Flammeovirga yaeyamensis: one gene and its partner. The protein of the gene in region 1 interacts with the protein of each later gene in a pairwise test. Links are inferred from orthologs where the notes say so. Each region holds a gene or a part of one and is shown on either strand. Other genes may lie near its edges.

What was found.
Region 2: the proteins of def (region 1) and KMW28_RS03090 interact in binary tests that used the Escherichia coli proteins (3 or more experiments, as listed by UniProt). The link is inferred for Flammeovirga yaeyamensis from one-to-one orthologs.

Annotation. Positions count from the first base shown.
Region 1 is NZ_CP076132.1:2,378,831-2,386,455, forward strand. What follows is about bases 2,194-4,988. They hold def (peptide deformylase), read right to left. Parts: upstream 3,974-4,988; coding sequence 3,413-3,973; downstream 2,194-3,412. Other genes in these bases: KMW28_RS09280 (amidohydrolase), read right to left, coding at 2,194-2,867; KMW28_RS09285 (hypothetical protein), read right to left, coding at 2,874-3,359; ruvX (Holliday junction resolvase RuvX), read right to left, coding at 3,993-4,409; KMW28_RS09300 (arsenate reductase family protein), read right to left, coding at 4,417-4,764; KMW28_RS09305 (bestrophin family protein), read right to left, coding at 4,764-4,988. In the rest of the region: glmS (glutamine--fructose-6-phosphate transaminase (isomerizing)), read left to right, coding at 1-375; KMW28_RS09270 (DUF4290 domain-containing protein), read left to right, coding at 426-1,091; KMW28_RS09275 (sodium:calcium antiporter), read right to left, coding at 1,092-2,069; more of KMW28_RS09280, read right to left, coding at 2,076-2,193; more of KMW28_RS09305, read right to left, coding at 4,989-5,627; KMW28_RS09310 (MaoC family dehydratase), read right to left, coding at 5,680-6,084; Fe-S cluster assembly ATPase SufC, read left to right, coding at 6,470-7,228; Fe-S cluster assembly protein SufD, read left to right, coding at 7,242-7,625. UniProt on the Escherichia coli protein: Removes the formyl group from the N-terminal Met of newly synthesized proteins. Requires at least a dipeptide for an efficient rate of reaction. N-terminal L-methionine is a prerequisite for activity but the enzyme has broad specificity at other positions.
Region 2 is NZ_CP076132.1:794,526-802,297, forward strand. The notes cover bases 2,465-5,406. They hold KMW28_RS03090 (aspartate-semialdehyde dehydrogenase), read right to left. Parts: upstream 4,467-5,406; coding sequence 3,462-4,466; downstream 2,465-3,461. Other genes in these bases: KMW28_RS03085 (hypothetical protein), read left to right, coding at 2,465-3,356; KMW28_RS03095 (sigma-70 family RNA polymerase sigma factor), read right to left, coding at 4,710-5,315; KMW28_RS03100 (glycosyltransferase), read right to left, coding at 5,306-5,406. In the rest of the region: KMW28_RS03075 (tetratricopeptide repeat protein), read left to right, coding at 1-412; KMW28_RS03080 (Na+/H+ antiporter NhaC family protein), read right to left, coding at 535-1,824; more of KMW28_RS03085, read left to right, coding at 2,100-2,464; more of KMW28_RS03100, read right to left, coding at 5,407-6,427; KMW28_RS03105 (asparagine synthetase B), read right to left, coding at 6,427-7,698.

The DNA of each region.
Region 1 (7,625 bases):
AAATTAAAAGAAATTTCTTATATTCATGCTGAAGGCTATCCTGCAGCTGAAATGAAACACGGTCCTATTGCACTTATCGATGAAGAAATGCCAGTAGTAGTTATTGCTACTCGTGATAGTTCTTATGACAAAGTAGTGTCCAACCTTCAAGAAGTGAAAGCAAGAAGTGGACGAGTGATTGCCGTAGTTACAGAAGGAGATGCCTTAATTCCAGGTATGGTGGATCATGTCATTGAAGTACCAGATACTCATGAGGTACTCATGCCAATGATTTCATGTATTCCATTACAGTTATTGTCTTATCATATTGCAGTGATGAGAGGATGTAATGTTGATCAGCCACGTAACTTGGCAAAATCAGTAACAGTAGAGTAAAACAATAAGTAGCCTCCTAATTCAAAGGAGGCTACTCATATAAAAATATTATGCAAGAAGAATTTAGCTATAACACAGGACGATCTGATATTGTTCTTAAAGAGTATGGAAGAAATGTAGAGAAACTAGTAAAGTATATTTCTTCATTGGATGACAAAGCTTTAAGAACTCAATATGCTTATACTTTAATTGCTTTGATGAAACAATTACATCCAATTCAAAAGCAATTAAGCGATAGCCAACAGCGTGTATGGGATCACCTGACAGTTATGTCTGAATTTAATTTGGATATAGACGCACCTTATCCATTGCCAACAGAAAACCAAATGCATAAGAAACCACGTAAAGTGGCATATTCTCAAACCAACATCAGGTTTAAACACTTCGGTAAAAACTTGCAAAAGATGGTGGAGAGTGCATTAGAACAAGAAGGCGAGGATAAAATAGAAGAAGCAATGGTGAAAATCATTAAGTTGATGAAATCATTCTATTCTATGCAAGTAAATGACCAAATCGAAGATGAGGTGGTGATCAATACCATTAATACACTTTGTAAAGGGAGATTTAACGTTCGTCCATTAAAACAAAAATATCCAGATGCTTTTAAGAATGTAAAAATCCCAGCAGGAAATGTACTAACACAAGGTGCAACTTCAACTGCAAAATCAAATAATAGTAATTCTTCTAAGAAGAAGAGAAGAAGGAAAAGAAAATAATTATCCTCTTAAATAAGTGGTGACATAATATAAAATACCAAGTGATAGTAAAAAGAAAGAAGTCATCTTCGTCAATTTTAAATATCTACTTGAGAGACTTAGCATAGCACATAATAGACAAGCTAGGATAGAAAAAGTTAAGTCATAATTAAGGGTGTAATCGTAATGGATTGGACCCTTTATTGTTAATATAGAAGAGGCAAGAAGGTAATTGATGATGTATGAACCCATAATGTTACCGAAGGCAATATCTTGTCTTTTTCTTCTCATTACCGAAATAGTAGTGATAATCTCAGGTAAAGAGGTACAAATTGCCATGATACTTACCCCAATGAATCGAGCACTTAAATTAGAGTATTCACTTAGTAGTAGTGCTTCAATCACAGAAATATAAGCACCCCCTCCAATAATAAGTAAGCCTACAATAATATCACGGGCTATACTATGATGATGTAATAACCCTTGAGGTATTTTTTTAATTAAATAGATTTCTTTTTTATTCTTACTACTCGCGAATATGATAATATAATAAGTGATTAAATACCCAATCAAATAAAATGCATCAAAAGGAGTGAGGAAGTTATCTTCGGCGTTAAAAAAGAGTTTCTTATTCAGTAGAAAAAATAAGAGACAACCACTTCCTAAGGCAAAAAGGGTATCTCTCCAGATATTTTTTGATAACACTCTAACTCTTATGATTAGAGCCGAAATTCCTAAACCGAATACAATATTAAAGGTGTTGCTACCTATAATAGTACCAAAAGCCAAGGCTTCCGCATCTTTGTAGACGGATATGGTAGAAACACAAATTTCAGGAATTGAAGTACCTAATGCTACTACTGTTAGACCAATATGTACCCCAGAAAAATTAGATTTTCCACTTAGTGCTGTAGCACCTTTTGTTAGTAATAAGGCACCATATCTCATTAGTAGAATACCAGAGATACCTAAAAAAATATGGAAAAGAAGTGTATCCAAAAAATATTATAGTTGTAAAGTGAAATGATCTGCATCTAGATGAGTTGGAAACTTCTCTCTTAGATTATGAAGTTCTTTATAGTTAAGAGTAACTATTTTTATTTCATCATTCTCATTTAACTCATTAAGTGCTTTACCTTTTGCTGAATAAACAGCAGACTGACCATTGTAATTTACTTGGTTAGGGTCTTGTCCAATTCTATTTACACCAACTGAGTAACTTAGATTCTCAATTGCTCTAGCTTTCAGTAAAGTATTGAAAGCATCAATCCTTGGTGCTGGCCAATTGGCTACACATACAAGAATGTCATAATCATTATTAGTGTTTCTACACCATAATGGGAAGCGTAAATCGTAACAGATGATGGGGTTTATTCTCCAGCCTTTCCATTCTTCAATAACCTGGAAATTACCTGGTTCAAAAGCCATATGTTCTGAAGCCATTCTAAACAAGTGTCGCTTGTCATAATGTGATATATGACCATTAGGTCTAGCAAAGATCAAACGGTTGTACACTTTGCGATCTTGTCGAACAGGATAGCTACCCAATATTGCGGCACCCATTCTTTTTGATTGCTGTAACATCCACTTACTCGTTGTAAGACCGATGGGCTCTGCTTTTTCAGCAGCTTCATTATGGAAGCCAGTAGTAAATAATTCTGGTAGCACCACCAAATCAACATTTTCCTCAATGGTCCATAACTTCTCTTCTAAAGTAGCAAGATTAGCTGTAGGATTCATCCACTCAGGATTAAATTGAACGATAGCAACCTTAAAGTTTTCTTGATGGTGTGACATATATAATTAATTATCTAATCTACCTGTAAAAACAACGTAAAAATAATCACCTGTAGCGGCATTCTGAAATACTGCACCACCAAATGTGTTTGAATTTCTATTTTCAAGTGTATTTCTACATCTCGAAGCCATAATATTGACGATATCAGGGATAGGATCAAGAATATTATAAGCGGCATAGGCTGTACAACCTCTTAGGTCACTACTTCCTGTGACACTTTGAATTCTTTTTTTGTGGTATCCGTTTTCTTCTTCTTCTTTAGTCAGTTGCTCCCTATTCATCGGATTGTCTGCTAAGTTAGCAGCGAATCTTTTCGCTTCTTCAAAGTATGCAGCGTTAAATTCAAAAGTAGTCAAATCTTTAGATTCTCTGTATTTATTTAGTTCATCCATAAAATAACTATCAAGAGAAGTTGGTGTGTTCCAACTTACTTCTTCTTCTTTACAACCAAAGAATAAAACAGGGACGATAAGCAGTAAAAAAAATCTCATTTAAAATAATTATTATAAAAAAAAGCTCCTAAATCTTAGGAGCTTAAATTTAATTATTTTTTTGGAAACCTCATTCTATAACCATGGGCTACTTTGCCTTTAGTGATATTATTTAGCTTTCCTTTGATTAATCTCTTTTTGATAGGAGAAAGGTGATCTGTAAATAAAATACCTTCGATGTGATCGTATTCGTGTTGAATTACACGAGCCGTCATCCCTGTAAACTCTTCTTCTCTTTCGTTAAGTTCATCGTCTAAGTATTTAATGATAATTCCTTCTGGACGAATAACATCACCATTTACACCAGGAATACTTAAACAGCCTTCGTCGAAACTTACATCCTCTCCAAATTCCTCGATAATCTCAGCATTAATGAAAGCACCTTTATATCCTTTCTCTTCACTTTCCTCATCAATCATTAAATTAGAATCGATAACGAAAATTCTTTTGCCAATACCTATCTGAGGGCCTGCAAGTCCAACGCCAGAGGCACCACCCATAGTTTCGAACATACTATCAATTAGTTCCCCTATGTTTTCTAATTCTTCCTTAGAATAATCTTTGGCAACTCTTTTAAGAATTGGATCTCCGTATGCGACTACTGGATAAATCATTTATATATATTTTAATGGATTAAAAACTATTTTGATCTAAAAAGGATTGCAAGATAATAGCAGCACTTATCTTATCCACATTTCCTTTTACTTTTCTATCTTTTTTCTTCATTCCACCGCTAATCATAGACTGTTCAGCCATTTTAGAAGTAAAACGTTCATCGATATAAGTAATCGGAATATTGGGGAATTCAGCCGCTAACTTCTTTCCAAAATTTTGAGTAGGCTTTGTGTTGTCTGTTGCTTTTCCATCTAAACCCTTTGGAAGTCCAATAACGAAGTGTTCTACATCTTCTTTCTGAACATATTCTTTGATGAACTTCATAATCACATTTGTTTGTACTGTTTCTAAAGACGAAGCAATAATTTTTAATGGATCAGTAACGGCAAACCCTGTTCTTTTTGTTCCGTAATCTATGGCTAAAATCCTTCCCATATATGTATTATAATGAAGCCTTCGCTTTTTCGACTTCTTTTTTACTATTCCCTACAAAAATTTGATTATCTGCAATAATAACAGGTCTTTTTAAAAAAGAGTACTCCTGAAGTATTAACGATTTATAATCCTCCTCAGATAATTCTTTTTCATGCAAGCCCATTGGTCTAAATTGACGTGATCTTCTGCTAAATAAAGATTCGTAACTACCACTCAATGCTTTCATTGCATCTAGTTGGTCTGAAGTAATAGCTTCTGTTTTGATATCTTGAAACTCATCAAATTTATCTTTACCGATTTCTTCAATAATTCTTTTACAAGTAGAACAAGTGGATAGGTGATATATCTTTGTCATTATTTGTTGATAATTTCTTGGATGTTTTTGTAAATGTTGTTAGCTATATTATCTACTGGGAGATCGTTAGGATCTTTGCCAAAAGGATCTTCAATTTCTTCAGAAATGGTAACAATACTCATCGCCACATAATAAATGATGATAACAGCAGGTATGGTCCACCATTCTAAATTCTCAATTAAACCTAAAGGCATAATAATCGCATAAATGTAGATATATGCTTTTAATAAATAATTATGCGATTGTGGCATTGGCGTTTTATGGATACGCTCGCACTTACCCATAATGTCAATTAACTCATCAGAATTCTCTATTAATTTTAAATATTGAAAATCTGTGATTTCGCCTCTTTCATAAACGGTTTTTAATCGTTTAATAATTAATTGATTAATACCATTAGGTACATGTTCCCACTTCTTTAATTCATTAGAGATTTCTTCTCCAACAAACTCAATTTCTATATAAATAACTCCACTTCTTAAATGTTCTTTTAAAACATAGGGAAATGCAGCTATTAAGTTCAATATTTCTGTCTTTTCCTTACTGTCAGGTAATAACTGATTGATTTGTAAGGCATAGTTTCTTGAAGTGTTGACTAATCCACCAAGAACTTTTCTCGCTTCCCACCATCTATCATAAGCAGTATTATTTCGGAATACTAATAGTATACCTAGAATAGCACCCATTAAACCAGGTAGTGTAAAATTTGATTCTATGTTCACATGTCCTAATTCATGTATAGTACATAGAATTGTTGTTGGTATTGCAATCCAAATTAAATCAACAGCGAGTCTTCTTATTAAATATCCTTTATAGGAAAATATTAAAAAGAAATTGGATTGAGAAAAGTTCTTTTTAGGCATAAAAATCTAATTATCAATTTACATTGTCAAATGAACAATTTAACAAATGTAGTTAATCAATTAAAGTTTTATGCATAATTTTCGCAGAACCTTTTACGGTTACTTTATTCGCTTCAGACTTGATTACTGTAGTGATAACTGCCGTTTTTCTTCTTGAATCAATTTCACTGATTTCAAATTCTGCTGAATACGTTTCTTCTACAAACATTGGTCTTAAGAAATCCATTGTTTGAGATAGATATACAGATCCATTACCTGGGAATTCTGTACCTAATACTCTAGAGAAAATTGATGCAGATAAAAAGCCATGAATGATAGGCTTTTTAAAGGGTGTTTGAGCCGCAAATTCTTCATCTATATGAATTGGATTCGTATCTCCTGTAAGTTGAGCGAATGCGTTTACTTCTTCTTGAGTAAACTTAAAGTTGACTTGATAAGATTGTCCAATCTCTAGCATATTTCTATATTTTGATGATTTAATTGAGATAAATTTTCATAAAAAGATGATGAAAGTCTCTTTTTTAAAAATATTATCATTAATTTTACGATGTAAAGTTCAAAACTTGTATAAAAAAATCATTTTATCAAGTGACTTTACCTCAAATTAGAGTTATCTTTTTTCATTTTCATATTTACTGAACTAAAGGTGTTGTCAATGACAAGGCCTTTTTTTATAAAAAAAAGTGGAAAAATTTAAACTATTAGTTCATAAAATAGTTCCTATTTAAAAAAATTCTAAATAACTTTGCCGACCGTAGTCATAGTATCTTTTGATACAAGTTCGATTGTCGAGTTACTAAGATTTTTTAATACGAATTTCTAACAATTAATCATAAAGAAAAATGCTGAAGATCAACGATCTAAAAGCTTCAATTGAAGACAAAGATATACTTAAAGGGATCAACCTTGAGATAAAGGAAGGCGAAGTTCACGCGATCATGGGACCAAACGGTTCTGGTAAAAGTACTTTAGCTTCTGTATTAGCAGGTAGAGAAGATTATGAAGTAGAAGGTGGCGATGTTGATTTCGACGGAGAAGACTTGTTAGAAATGTCACCTGAAGAAAGAGCACAAAAAGGTTTATTCCTTGCTTTCCAATACCCAGTTGAAATTCCAGGTGTTAGTAATACTAACTTCTTGAGAACTGCAGTAAACGAGGTAAGAAAAGCTAGAGGTGAAGAGCCTTACAATGCTGCCAACTTCATGAAAGAGATGAAAGAGAAAATGAAGATTGTATCTATCGATAAGTCTTTAATGAACCGTTCTCTTAACGAAGGTTTCTCTGGTGGTGAAAAGAAAAGAAACGAGATCTTCCACATGGCAATGTTGGATCCGAAATTAGCTATTCTTGATGAAACAGATTCAGGTCTTGATATCGACGCTTTACGTATCGTGGCTAATGGTGTAAACACTCTTAGAGATGGTAAAAGATCATTTGTTGTAGTAACTCACTACCAAAGATTGTTGGATTACATCGTTCCTGATTTTGTTCACGTTCTTTACAAAGGTAAGATTGTAAAATCTGGTACTAAAGAATTAGCTCTTGAGCTAGAAAAAAAAGGTTACGATTGGATTATCCAAGAAGTAGAAGGTAACAACTAAACTACCATCTTACATGAGTACAGTAATTGAAAACGCAGCACTTAAAAATAGTGCTTTAGAATATATAGAAGAAACTATTGAAGCAGTTCCTGAATTAGTTGAAGTGAGAACTTCAGCTGCAGAAGGATTTGCTGAAAATAACTTTCCTTCTATCAAAGATGAAGAGTGGAAGTACACTAATGTTAAACAATTAGTTTCTGCTAACTATTCTTTTGATGTTGATAGTGTGAATATCACTACAGAAGATATCAAGGAATATTTAATTGATGGAGTAGAGGTATTGGTATTTATCAATGGTAAATACAATCAGAACCTTTCTAATTTCACTTCTTCTGAAAAAGTTTACATCAGTACCTTTGCTGAAGCTTTAAACTCTGATAAGAAATCACTTTTATTA
Region 2 (7,772 bases), 1.6 Mb from region 1 along the record:
CAAGAATAAAGAATTGACGCAATCGACACTTCAAATTATTGCTAAAGATGAGGTGTTGGCTACTGTAAAAGATAAACTGAAAGAACTTCAAAAGAAGGAGGGAAGTAAAGAGTTGAGATCTGTACTCAATTCCATCAAAGTCAATCAAGATACGAGTTGGCTGGAGTTTGAACATCGATTTACCTCTGCCAATAAAGACTTCTTTGAGAATCTAAAAGATAAATATCCAAACTTAAGTACCTACGATTTGAAAATATGTGCTCTAGTGAAGCTGAACTTTACTGGTAAAGAAATGTCTAGACTATTGGGGATATCGCCAGAAAGTGCGAACACTTCTCGATATCGTTTGAGGAAGAAACTAGGCTTACAAAAAGGGGAAGATTTAGTTGAATTTGTGAATGGGGTAGTGTAAAAAAAGAGGATGTCCCATAATTCAATAAAACCTCATATCATAAGCCCCGGATTTAAATTCGGGGCTTATGATATGAGGAAAAGTGGATAAATTAGACACCCTCTTTAGGTTATATGATTCGATTATTTTCTCTTCATCAAAAAGATATAAGCCAATGCACAAACACCTAAAATGAAAGGATAATATAGGTATTGAATAATATCTAATGGGGTGATTATTGTGGTAACAGTAACTGCGGCAAGAATCTGAGCACCATAAGGAATAATACCTTGTGTAAAACAAGAGAAGGTATCTAATATACTCGCCGATCTTTTCGGATCAATATTGAATTTATCTGAAATTTCTTTGGCGATGGGACCTCCAATAATAATGGCAATAGTATTATTTGCAGTACACACATCGATAAACATAATCAAGATGGCAATTCCAATTTCGCCACCTTTAGTTGATTTTATACGTGAAGTTATAGCATAAATGATATAATTAATTCCACCATTTTTATGAGTGATGGCTACAACACCACCAATCATTAAACAAAGAATGATAATCTCCGACATTCTCATAAAGCCTTGAGAGGTAGCGGCAATCATTCCCCAGATATCAAATGATTCGGTAGATATACCGATGATACCAGAAAGCAAGGTGCCGAGTAGTAGAACGACCATTACGTTCATTCCTGATAAAGCACCAATAAGAACAACCAAATAAGGGATCACTTTTATGAAACTGAAATCATAATTTTGAGCCAAGTTAAGTTGAATATTACTGGTAGTTACTATATAAATTAGTATTGTTATGATAGCTGCAGGCAAAGCAATTTTGATATTGGCCTTGAACTTATCTTTCATTTCTACACCCTGCGTTCGTGCTGCTGCGATAGTTGTATCAGAAATCATCGATAAGTTATCACCAAACATGGCTCCGCCTACAACAGCTCCTAAGCCAATACCTACAGGCATTCCTGTTTTCTCGGCAATACCAACAGCAATGGGAGCAATAGCTCCAATCGTACCTACAGAAGTACCTATAGAAATAGAAATGAAACAAGCGATAATAAATATCCCTGTAATCAGTAAATGACTAGGAAGGTAATTGAGGGCCATATTTACTGTAGAGTCAATGGCACCCATAGATTCACTAACAACACTAAAAGCTCCTGCTAACAAGAAAATAATACACATCAGCATAATGTCTGAGTGTCCCATTCCTTGTGTATAGGTAGAGATTTTTTCCTTTAAAGTTGCTTTAGGATTCATCGCTAAGGCAACAATAGATGCCAACAAGAAAGAAACGGTTGCAGGCATTTTGTAAAAGTCGTTAGTAATAAGTGAGACTGCTAAGTAACTCACCAAGAATGTTAGCAATGGAAGTAATGCTAGTGGATTTCCTTTTTTAGTAATTGTCTGTTCCAAATTAATTTATTTTTATCCTCTCAAATACAAAGTGGACTCACACACAATCAAGTCCGAACTTCAAAACTAATAAGATTGATCAAGTGATTGAAAAAAAGGGTGTTAAATAAACTAATCCTTTTATGGTAGACCTTCATAATATGAATCTTGAGTTATTACTTCAAAGTTTTATTTCATATTTGATACTACTTCTTAACTACGTCAACCCCTTTAAGTGTTTTTCTTTTTTTACAGGATTAGATTAATTGATGAATACTTTAATCAATTAATCTAATATGAAATACTTTAAATTTTTATTATTGTCTATTTTACTTGGAGGATGTCAACTATTCGATCGGTCCAGTGAGGAATTAGGTACTTTTACTTATTATCAACATATAGATGAATTACCTCCTGTTTATTCTGAGCATGAGTTTATTCAGGGTACTGCTTATTTTTATTTTGTAGATAAAGACTCTTCGATAATATCAGATTTGTATGAATATGATGATTTATCACCCGTAACTGTTCCCGTTGAGATTTCATCAAAATATAAAAATGAAGACGTGTATAGAGTTTCTTTGGTTCTTCAAACTTGGGATTATACTGATGAGTTAATATCACATTTAGTATATAAAGAAGTGAACTTACAAAATAGGAGCACTTCAGATGAAGATCATATTCTAGAAAGAAAATATACTTTTCCAATTGGTTGTACAGTGTATTTAGAAACAAAAAGCCGTTCTATTCAAATAAAGGAGTCAGAAGATGAGAGTACTAATACTATGGATGTAACGATAACAGGTAACTTAGAAGGAGATTACAGTGCACATTTATTAATTTATCATTCAACATATAATATCAAAGCCTATTTACCATTGTATTTTTTTGATGAAAATGAGAAAGTTTTTTCAGTGGATGATTTAAAGTCCACTAAAGCTGCAATTAATACAAGACCAATTGATTTGAGAAACACTTATAAAGGATTTGCAAGATTAAATTTGAATAATGCTTCTGCAGAGTTATTAGTAATACATACTGTCGAACTGAACGGCGAATTTGAATTTCCTAAGGTTTTAATAAATAAGGGAAATATAAACTACTATTTTACAAGGTATTATACAGCACCTTCTACAAATACGTCTTCTTATGCTGTTGCTGATTATCAACTAGGTAACTTTGATCTGGATTATTTTAACCCCTTATCTGAGAAGGAATTAATTAACTCTTATTCTATTGATAATGGGGAAAGTTTGGTTTATCCAAATCAAGCTATTGTAGATGAATACTGGATACGTACAATATATAAACCTTTTGATCTTGAAGATTTGGGGATGAATAATACTCTTATTTTAGTTGTAATAGGAACAAATGCTATACACAATTTTAAACCGCTTCTACATCCAAAAATAAGAGAAATTGAAAAAAGGTTTGATGTTGAGTTATCAGAATTAACAGAATCAGAAAAATGGATTGATGTTGCAGGCAACTATGTTGAAGGTTTGAATACAAATATCAAATATGAAATGAGGGTGAATATATTTAACCATTAAAAAAAGCTGAGTGCACATTAAAGTGTACTCAGCTTCCATTAAATCTATTAATTCCAAAACTTAGTTATTAGTTCCTAACTCCTAACTCCTAACTTCTACCTAAACTTAAACCAGTCCTGCAGATACAAGATATTCAGCAATTTGAACTGTGTTAGTTGCTGCACCTTTTCTTAAGTTATCTGCAACGATCCACATGTTCACTGTTTTCTCTTGAGTTTCGTCTCTTCTAATACGACCTACGAAAGTTTCGTCTCTGTTGTGAGATGTCAACGGCATAGGGTAAACGTTGTTTGCTGGATCGTCTTGGATGATGATGCCAGGAGCATCAGCAAGGATCTGACGTAATTCAGCTTCGTCGAATTCGTTTTCGAACTCAATGTTTACAGATTCAGAGTGACCACCAACTGTAGGGATACGAACTGTAGTAGCAGTAACTTTTACAGAATCGTCCTCTAAGATTTTCTTAGTTTCATTGATCATCTTCATTTCCTCTTTAGTGTAACCATTGTCTTGGAATACATCGATGTGAGGAAGAACGTTTAAGTCAATTGTATGAGGGTAAACTTTGTTTACTTCTTGCTCTTGACCTGCAGAAACAGCTCTTTCAGCGAACAATTGATCTACTGCAGCTTTACCAGAACCAGTTACTGATTGGTAAGTAGAAACTACAACACGTTTGATTTTATATTTTTCGTGCAAAGGTCCGATAGCCACAATCATTTGGATTGTAGAACAGTTCGGGTTTGCAATAATTTTATCTTCTTTAGTTAAAGACTTTGCATTTACTTCAGGTACGATCAATTTCTTCGATGGATCCATTCTCCATGCAGAAGAGTTGTCGATTACTGTAGCACCTGCTTCAGCAAATTTTGGAGCGTACTCTAAAGATGTACCACCTCCAGCAGAGAAAATAGCGATATCCGGCTTCTGAGCGATAGCGTCTTCAGCTGTAACTACAGTGTATTCTTTTCCATCGTAAGTGAATTTCTTACCTGCAGATCTTGCTGATGCTACTAATAATAACTCATCGAAGTGGAAACCTCTTTCTTTGATAACGTTTAGGATTTGTTCTCCCACAAGTCCTGTTGCTCCTACTACTGCTAGTTTCATATGTTGAAATAAATAGTGTTGATTCGTTTGTTTTTAAATCATCGCATCACATAAGTAAGAAATCGTTCCAACACGTTTTTACTTAGTTTTTTGATTACGATGTAAAAGTAAAAAATCATTTTTTAATAAATGATTATTCTATTCGATTTATACAAAAATAACACACCGTGTTATAAATAAAACAGCATCAATTTCCTTTAAATGAGATTGATGCTGTTTTGATTAGACTATTTGATGTATCCCTTATAGTACGTTTTTACTATTCTTAGCTAAATCATACAGTAACTCTCGGGCTCTGTGTAATTGTGCTTTAATCGTACCTAGAGGTGCTTCTAGTTCTGCGGCAATCTCGTCATAAGATTTTTCCTCAAAATATCTAAGCTTTACTAATCTTTGGTATTTAGGAGGTAGCAAGCTTACAAACTCATGTACAATCTGAATTTTTTGTTTCTTGATTGCTTCTTCATGAGGTGTTAGGCCTGAATCCTGAATGTTCATACTCATTGTATCACCGTCTTTGTTGGTCACTTCGGCGTCAATAGAATATGTTTCTAATTTCTTTTTACGGATAAAGTCAATAGCATTATTCGACCCAATTCTGAAGAGCCATGTACTGAACGTATAATCCTTTTTAAACTTTGATAGGTTTTTGAATGCTTTAGCAAAGGCTTCGATAGTTAAATCTTCGGCATCATCGACATTCCTTACCATTTTCAGTATTGTATGATATACTGATTTACGGTAACGGCCCATCAACTTCGCATATGCCTGTTCATCTCCGGCAATAGCTTGATCTATTAATTCAAAGTCTTCTAGTGCTTTTTGGGAAAACTGTCTCTCTAAATCCATGTGTTACGTTTCGAGATCACTGAGGATGCTCCAATTATAATTTGATATGCAATAAGCATGAAGTCCATAATAGGAATAAACCACCAACTAAACTTTGTATTCGTCATTCTCGTGAATTTTCTAGTACAGATCGTGATGGCAACTAATCGAATTATCAACAAAAGGGATAAATACAATAAATTTGCCACATTTAGTGGTAGTAATAGTAAATATATAAAATATACTGATAGGTGCGAAGTACTTAAGGCACCTAAAAGCAATTTATTTGATAATTTATAGTGATGTCCGGCACTTAAATGCCTTAATTTTTGAAAATACCATTTTTTCCAAGTGGACGGTGGCTGACTATATGTCAGACTATCTGGGTGAATGATTGTTGCCGTATTGTCTTTGTTTGCCACTTGATTGATAAATAAGTCATCATCACCACTCAACACATTTTTATGACTTTCAAACCCATTTCCTGATGTATAAAGTGCTTTTGTATAGGCAATATTTCTACCCACCCCCATGTAATTGATGCCTATTCGACTAAATGAGACATATTGTAAGGCAGTGATTAAGGTTTCAAACTGTGTAAATTTTTCTACTAAACGTCCATGTTTAGGTAGGTACCACCCAATGCCTAAAGTAAGTGGATGAGTCGATAACCTAGCCGTCATTAATTTTATCCATTGATTAGAAGCAGGTACACAATCGGCATCTGTAAATAATAATTGATTGTATTTCGCTTGAGGAATACCTTTACTTAAAGCAAATTTTTTAGGGCTGATTGCTCCAAAATTATCATCAATTACTATTTCCTTTATAATGTTATGTTTTTGTTGATATTCCCTAATTATCCTAGAAGATTGGTCAGAACTACGATCATTTATAATGATGATTTCAAATTCTGGATACTCTTGATTTACTAAATGATCCAAGAGTGTGGGTAAGTGATGTTCCTCGTTTCTTGCGGCTACAATTACACTTACGCCCTCATTATTTGATGTTGGATGATGACGTTCTACTTTCCACTGAGAAGGGACAATAATGCACCATAATATTAACTGAGGAAGTAGAAATGCAGCGTAAAGTAGTTCAAAAAAGTATTCTTGAATAAAATCGAGCATCAAGTTTTTTGTTTCTTTTTCTTTGCGGCAGGGAATAAGATATTATTCAATATCAAACGGTAACCCGGAGAGTTGGGATGAAGGTTTAAATCGGTGGGTTCTTCACCTACTAAATGCTGATAATCTTCTGGATCGTGACCACCATAAAACGTCCAAGTACCTTTACCGTATGTTCCGTGGATGTATCGTACTTCATTCGCTTCTGCTGTTTCGCCCATCACAATCACATCTGACTTTACTAAATGCTTTTTAAAGGCCGTTGTTTGTCCCATAAAACCTTTAATATTTTGCTGATGATTTTGTGAAAGCATCGTAGGAATAGGGTCCCATTTTGCAGAGAAAGAGAAGAGTTTGAAGAAATCATTTCCTTCTGTTAAACCTCTTTCGTAGTACTGATTATCAATATTTGAATATTCGTATTTGTAAGGATCCATATACAATTTGAAATCCTTAAAGGCGAATGTTTTAGAATAATCAAGTTTGGATTGAGCAGCTGGATCGGCAGGGTCACCATCATACATGAAATCACAAATATCTACTCCTTCAGCAGATAAAGCGATGTCGTAAGTATCCGTAGCTGAACACATGGCAAACAAGAATCCTCCACCCGCACAGAAATCTCTAATTTTTTTAGCTACCCCCAATTTCAATTGAGAAACTTTACTAAACCCGTGCTTTTGGGCAGAAGCTTCGAATTTCTTTTGGTTATCAATGTACCATTTCTGACGACCATAGGCTCTAAAAAACTTGCCGTATTGACCAGTAAAATCCTCATGGTGTAAATGCAGCCAATCGTATTTCGGAAGAAGATCCGCAATTACTTCATCATCAAAAATGACATCGTAAGGAATTTCTGCGTAGGTAAGTACTAAAGTTACCGCATCATCCCAAGGCATTTTTGATGGAGGAGAATATACTGCAATTTTAGGAGGAACATCCAATCGCATGATATCCATATTAGCTTCAGGATGTTCAATTTCTCTTTTTATTTGCAAAGCATCTGCATCAGAAATCACATCATAGGATACCCCACGGACAATCATTTCGTTTTCGAATTCCTGAGCATACTTAAAAAGGAAGCTTCCGCCTCTAAAATTGAGGAGCCATTCTGCTTCAACATCTTTTTGAAGTACCCAATAAGTTATGCCATAGGCTTTTAAATGATTGGTCTGGGTGACATCCATAGGTACCAAAATATAATTGGCCAAACCTATAAATGGAAGTAATAAAAGTCCGAGAAGGGAAAATATATATTTTGATGTTCTTTGCATCTATAATTTTATTATTCAAAAAATGGATGAATTAGGGTTAGATTTACCTTCGTTAAGTCTTGTCAGCTTCACTA